DNA from 2 places in the Cellulomonas wangsupingiae genome. Region 1 is predicted to be linked to the other one. Evidence: predicted binding sites of a transcription regulator. Region 1 holds the regulator's gene; the other holds the start of a gene.
What was found. The regulator Rex, encoded in region 1, represses fermentation and respiration genes when NADH is low (regulators of the CRP and FNR family bind a similar motif). The targets are predictions, from matches to a motif close to CTTGTGAANNNNTTCACAAG.

Region 1 (3,398 bases):
CGAGGCGCCGCGCGATGAGCTCGCCGATCTCGACCGGCGTCGCCGTCACGAGCCACACGGCGTGCCCCTCGGCGAGGTGCGCGTCGAGCAGGGTCTGCGTCCCGGGGTAGATGCGCAGGCTGAGGACCTCGTCGTAGACGTCCTCGGCGATCGCGGTCACCTCGGCGACCGAGTGCCCGCGCATGATGTCCAGCGCCCGCGCGCGGACGTCGTCGATCTGCTCGCGGTTCTCGCCGAAGGCCCGGTAGCGGGCCTGCTCCCACGCGAACTTCAGCAGGTCGTGCTTGCGGAAGAACCCGCGGCGGTACAGGCCGACGGCGAGGTGGAACGCGCTCGCCCCCCGGATGATCGTGTTGTCCACGTCGAAGAACGCCGCCACGCGCGTGCCCTCGGGCACCAGCCGTGCTCTCGGTGTCTCCACCGTGGCGGCGACCACGGTGTCGTCGCCCGTCCCGTCGCCCGCGTGCATCCGGACACTGTAACGAGCGCGGCCGCACGCCGGGCGACCGTCCGCCCCCGTGCGGGTTAGCGTGGCGGCGTGAGTCGGACGACGGCGCCCCGCGTGGTGCTCTACGGACGGGCCGGGTGCCACCTGTGCGACGAGGCGCGGTCGCTCGTGGAACGGGTCTGCGCGGACGTCGGGGCGACGTGGGCGGAGGTCGACGTCGACGTCCCGGCGCCGGACGGCCGGTTGCCGGCCGACGAGCTGGGCGACCTCGTGCCCGTCGTCGACGTCGACGGCGTGCGGCGCGGCTACTGGCGCATCGACGAGACCCGGCTGCGGCGGGCTCTCGCGGCGGGCGGTGCCAGGCCCTAGCGTGTGACACCAGGCGCCGGGGCCGTCCCCGGTGACGCGGGTACGGAGGGTCGTGTGGGCGTTCGGCGCACCTCGGGACGAGACGGCGTCCGGCGTGCCGCGCGCGAGGCCCAGGCGGTTCCGCACGCGACGGTCGGCCGGCTCCCGGGCTACCTGCGGGCGCTGGAGGAGACGGCCGCGGACGGCGCCGTCCTGACGTCGTCGGACGAGCTCGCGGCCCGGGCCGGTGTGACGCCCGCGCAGCTGCGCAAGGACCTGTCGTTCCTCGGGTCCTACGGTCGGCGCGGCGTCGGCTACGACGTGGGCCACCTGCGCGAGCAGATCACGGTGGCGCTGGGGCTCGCGGACGTCCGCCGCGTCCTGCTGGTGGGCGTGGGGAACCTGGGGCACGCGCTGGCGAACTACGCCGGCATCGCCGAGCGGGGGTTCGTCCTCGTGGGGCTGGTCGACGCGGACCCGGCGGTCGTGGGCACCACCGTGGCGGGGCTCGTGGTCGAGCCGGCGGCCGACCTGGCCGCGGTCGTCGCGCGCACCGGTGCGACGATCGCGGTGCTCACGACGCCGGCGGCCGTCGCCCAGCGCGTGTGCGACGAGCTCGTCGCGGCCGGCGTCGTGGGGGTGCTGACCTTCGCCCCCTGCGCGCTGCGCGTGCCGCCCCACGTGGACGTGCGGGCGGTGGACGTGGCCTCCGAGCTGCAGATCCTGGCGTTCCACGACCGGGCGCGCAGCGTCGGCGGGGGGGTGTCGTGACGGTGCCCGGACGCCGCGAGGGCGCGACCGAGCGGGTCGCGCCCTCGGGCGTGGGTGCCGGGCGGTGCCGGCGGGTGGCTCAGGCCGCCTTGATGGCCGAGACGTCGAGGTCGATGCGCACCTTGTCGCCGACGAGCACGCCGCCGGCCTCGAGCGCGGCGTTCCACGTCAGGTCGAAGTCCTTGCGGGAGATGGTCACGGTGGCCTCGAAGCCCGCACGCGTGTTGCCGAACGGGTCGACGGCCGTGCCGTTGAACGTCGTCTCGAGCTCGACCTCGCGGGTGACGCCGTGGATCGTCAGGTCGCCGACCACGACGTGCTCGGAGCCGCTCTCGCGCACCGCGGTGGACGTGAAGGTCCAGTCGCCGAACTTCTCGACGTCGAAGAACTCGCCGCTCTTGAGGTGGCCGTCGCGGTTGGCGTCGCCGGTGCTGACGGTCGTGGGGTCGAGCGTGACGGTCACGGACGACGCCTCGAGGTCCTCGCCGACGGTCAGGACGCCCGAGGTGACCGCGACGGTGCCGCGGACCTTGGAGATGCCCGCGTGGCGGACGGTGAACGACGCCTCGGTGTGCGAGGGGTCGATGTTCCAGGTGCCGGCGGTCAGGCCGGTGGGGAGAGCGGTCGTGCCGGTGGGGAGAGCGGTCATGGGGTCCTCCGTAGGGTCGTGGTGGGGGGTCCGCACGTCGGACCAACGGGTTCGTTGACTCGACAAGTATTCGGTGATTGATCTTTCTACTACAGTGCACGGTGAGCCGCAACCCCAGGAGGACGACGTGCCGACCCGCAGCTCGACGGCCAAGGTGCAGCCGGACGACGCCGGCCCGCCCGACGCCACCCCTGCCACCCCGTCCGCCCCCGACGACGTGCGCTGGCTCTCGGAGTCCCAGCAGAAGCACTGGCGGGCGTTCCGCGACGGCACGGCGCTGCTCTTCGACGTGCTCGCACGCGAGCTCGACGACTGCAGCGGGCTGTCGCTGGGGGAGTACGAGGTGCTCGTCCGCCTGTCCGAGGCGCCGGGGCACGCGCTGCGCATGTCCGAGCTGGCCGACGACCTGGCGCACTCGCGCAGCCGCCTGACGCACACCGTGGCCCGCATGGAGCGCGACGGCATCGTCCGACGCGAGCCCGCGCGCGACGACGCGAGGGGCGTCAACTGCGTGCTCACCGAGCACGGCTGGCAGGTGCTCGTCGCCGCGGCACCCGGGCACGTCGAGTCGGTTCGCGCCCACCTCGTCGACGTGCTCGACGACACCCAGCTCGCCGCGCTCGGCGTCGCGATGCAGGTGGTCGTCGAGCACCTGCGCGCACCGGCCGGTGCCCCCGCCGCGCCCGACGGGGTGGGGCGGCCGCGCTGAGCCCGCCGGGTGCCGGGCACCCGGAAGACTTTGCGAGACTGTGCACATGGTCGCCACGACGGTCCACCTGCTGCGGCACGGTGAGGTCCACAACCCCGACGGTCTCCTGTACGGCCGGCTGCCCGGCTACCGGCTGTCCGAGCGCGGGCAGCAGATGGCCGAGCTCGTCGCCCGCACGCTGGCCGGGGCGCAGGACGCGCCGCGCCGCGACGTCGTGGTCGTCACCGCGTCGCCGCTGCAGCGCGCCCAGGAGACGGCCGCTCCCATCGCGGCGGCCTTCGGGCTGCCCGTCGGGACCGACGACCGGCTCGTCGAGGCCGCCAACCACTTCCAGGGCATGACCTTCGGGGTGGGCGACGGCTCGCTGCGCCACCCGCGGCACTGGCCGCACCTGCGCAACCCGTTCCGCCCCTCCTGGGGCGAGGCGTACGCCGAGCAGGTCGACCGGATGCTCGCCGCGGTCGACGCCGCCC
Region 2 (3,398 bases), 930 kb from region 1:
GCCTCGAGGACCGGTTCGACGCCGCGGTGGCGCGCGTCCTTCGTCGCCGCGGCTGGACCGTGCGGGTCATCGGCTACGCCGGGTACGGGTCGGGTGGTCGCGTGCGTGTCCTGGCGCGCACGCTGCTGGCCTCCCCGAACGTCCGTCAGCGTGACCTGCCCGACGCGGGCGCCGGAGCCCAGACGGGTGAGCGCCTCGCGCCGCCGGTGCGCGGGTGGCGGTCGTTCTTCACCGCACCCGTCGCGGGTGCCACCGTCGAGGTGACGATCGCCGGTACCACGCACCGCCTGACGGCGGATCGTGGCGGCTACGTCGACGCGATGGTCGAGGCAGACCTCCCCCCGGGATGGCACGACGTCGAGCTGACGTCGCTGGACGACGCCCGCACCACGGCGCGGATCGTCGTGGTCGGGCCCGAGCCGACGGTCGGCATCGTCAGCGACATCGACGACACGGTCATGGTCACGCGCCTGCCGCGTCCCCTGGTGGCGGCGTGGAACGTCTTCGTCCGGCACGAGAGCGCCCGCGAGGCGGTGCCGGGCATGTCCCGCCTGTACCGCGAGCTGCAGGCCTCGCGGCCCGACTCCCCCGTCGTGTACCTGTCGACGGGCGCGTGGAACGCGGCACCGGCGATCGGGCGGTTCCTGCGGCAGCACGACTACCCCGCCGGGCCGCTGCTGCTGACGGACTGGGGACCGACCAACACCGGGCTGTTCCGCAGCGGGCAGCGGCACAAGGTGGCGCAGCTGCGTCGGCTGTTCGCCGAGATGCCCCAGGTGCGGTGGATCCTCGTCGGCGACGACGGCCAGCACGACCCGCAGATCTACGCCGGCGCGGTCGCGCGGCACCGCGACCGCGTGGAGGCCGTGCTCATCCGCCAGCTGACCGCGGGCGAGCACGTGCTCTCGCACGGTCTGCCCACGGCCACGCCGGAGCAGGAGGAGCAGCAGGACCGGGCGGACGACGTCCCGGGCGTCGAGGTGCTGCTGGGAGCGGACGGCGAGGAGCTCCTGCGCCAGGCGCGCGCGGCCGGCCTCACGGCCTGAGGCCTCGGTGTCAGAGACGCTCGGGGTCGTCCCACTCGTCGCTCGACGCGATGGCCTCGTCGTCGGGCTCGAGCTCGGACGCCCGCAGCGAGCGGGGCGCCCGCGCGGCGTCACCGCCCGCGCGGGCGTCCGCCGTCCCGAGCTCCGCGTCGGTCAGCGGCTGGTCGGCGAGGCGGTGCGCCGCGGGGTCGGACGTCAGGTCGCGCGAACGGTGGGGGCTCATGCACCGGTTCTACCCCGGGACGGGCTCCGTCCGCACCCGCTCGACGCCCCTCACCCGCGTGTCGCCCGCGCGGCGAGGGCGTGTCGCCCGCCGCCGTGGACACACGCGACCGGCCCCGCGCAGGACGGCCCGGACGGGAGCCACTGCCGACGCACCGTGCATCGGACCAGGTCACGGGCGCGCATGTGACGAAAGTCCCAGGAGACAAACATCACATGACTTGGGCTGGGACCGCCCCGGAGCCCGACCTAGCATCGCCGCGTGGCACCCCGAACGCACGACACCGCGGCCGACGTCGACGTCCTCCTGGTGGGCGGGGGCATCATGAGCGCGACGCTCGCGTCGCTGCTCGGGTCCCTCGAGCCGGACTGGCGCATCGAGATCCACGAGCGCCTGGACGCCGTCGCCCTCGAGAGCTCGAACCCGTGGAACAACGCGGGCACCGGGCACGCGGCGCTGTGCGAGCTCAACTACACCCCGCAGCGGCCCGACGGCACCGTCGACGTCAGCAAGGCCGTGAGGATCAACGAGCAGTACGAGCTCTCGCGCGAGCTGTGGCACCACCTGGCAGCCGCCGGCCGTCTGCCCGGTGCGGCGGACGCCGTCTCCACGACACCGCACATGACGTTCGTGCGGGGTGCGGCCGACGTCGAGTTCCTGCGCCGCCGCTGGGAGGCCCTGCGCGCGCACCCGCTCTTCGCCGAGATGGAGTTCACGACCGACCCCGCGGTCATCGAGCGGTGGGCGCCCCTGCTCATGGCGCAGCGCACGGACGACGAGCCGGTCGCCGCCACGCGCGCCACCTGGGGCACCGACGTGGACTTCGGCTCGCTCACCCGCGCGATGCTGACGGACGCCACCACCCGCGGCGCGCGCCTGCACACGAGCAGCGAGGTCACGCGCCTCAAGCGGCTGCGCGACGGCCGGTGGCGCGTCACCGTGGCCGACAGGCGCTGGAACGGCGGCCCCCCGCGCACCGTGACGGCGCGCTTCGTGTTCGTCGGCGCCGGCGGCGGTGCGCTGCACCTGCTGCAGCGCGCGCGCATCAAGGAGATCCGCGGGTACGCCGGCTTCCCCATCAGCGGCCAGTTCCTGCGGACCACGCGTCCTGAGATCGTCGAGCAGCACCGCGCGAAGGTGTACGGCAAGGCCGCGATCGGTGCGCCGCCGATGTCCGTGCCGCACCTCGACGCGCGCGTCGTCGACGGTGGCCGCGCGCTGATGTTCGGTCCGTACGCCGGCTGGTCGATGAAGTTCCTCAAGCGCGGGTCGTGGACCGACCTGCTGCGGTCGGTGCGGCCCGGCAACCTGGTCCCGATGCTGGCCGTGGGCCTGCGGAACGTCGACCTGCTGACCTACCTGGTGCGCGAGGTGACGGCGTCGGACACGGCACGCCTGCGCTCGCTGCGCGCGTACATGCCCTCGGCCCACCCCCGCGACTGGGAGCTCGTCACCGCCGGTCAGCGCGTCCAGGTCATCAAGCGTGGCAAGGGTGGCGGCGTCCTGGAGTTCGGCACCGAGCTCGTCGCCTCCGCCGACGGGTCGATCGCGGGCCTGCTGGGGGCGTCCCCGGGTGCGTCCACCGCGGTCGCCACCATGCTCGACCTGCTCGACCGCTGCTTCCCGGAGCACGCGGAGACCTGGCGCCCGCGCCTGCACCAGATGATGCCGAGCCTCGGGGGCGCCGAGTGGGACGCCGCGATGGAGCTCCACCAGCTCGTGGACGACGGGACGCTCACGGGCGGACACTGACCTCGTGCACGACGACGACACGACGCCCGACCCGACCACCGCGGAGGACCTGCCCCTGCCCGTCAGCGCGCCCATGCGGCACGCCAAGGTGCGGGCGTTCACGGACCACACCACCGTCGGCCAGGTCGTCGTCGACCCGGACGGAGCCGTCACCATCGGCTGCGCCTGCGGCATGACGCTGACCAACGGCCCCGGCTGGTCCCTCGACGAGCACATCCGGCTGCACCGCGCCGAGGCGCGCTACCTCGCGCTCTCCGCCGTCGCGCCCGAGGGCATCCCGCGCCTGGTGGCTCGCCCTGCGGAGGCGGGCGCGCAGGCCTGAGGTCAGCCTGCGCTGCGGGCCGCGATCCGTTCCTGCACCTCGGGACGGCGCAGGG

Region 2: mqo (malate dehydrogenase (quinone)) is a predicted target of Rex. The motif match lies at 1,468-1,487, and genes of this name have one in related genera.

The regions. Positions count from the first base shown of each region.
Region 1 is NZ_CP101989.1:3,074,074-3,077,471, reverse strand. Features, by position in the region: gene NP075_RS14255 (HAD family hydrolase) at 1-469, opposite strand, end outside; gene NP075_RS14250 (glutaredoxin family protein) at 539-817, shown strand; gene NP075_RS14245 (redox-sensing transcriptional repressor Rex) at 872-1,567, shown strand; gene NP075_RS14240 (YceI family protein) at 1,647-2,216, opposite strand; gene NP075_RS14235 (MarR family winged helix-turn-helix transcriptional regulator) at 2,344-2,925, shown strand; gene NP075_RS14230 (histidine phosphatase family protein) at 2,972-3,398, shown strand, end outside.
Region 2 is NZ_CP101989.1:2,142,338-2,145,735, forward strand. Features, by position in the region: gene NP075_RS09935 (App1 family protein phosphatidate phosphatase) at 1-1,046, shown strand, start outside; gene NP075_RS09940 (hypothetical protein) at 1,057-1,269, opposite strand; gene mqo (malate dehydrogenase (quinone)) at 1,531-3,021, shown strand; gene NP075_RS09950 (hypothetical protein) at 3,026-3,343, shown strand; gene NP075_RS09955 (DUF2277 domain-containing protein) at 3,346-3,398, opposite strand, start outside.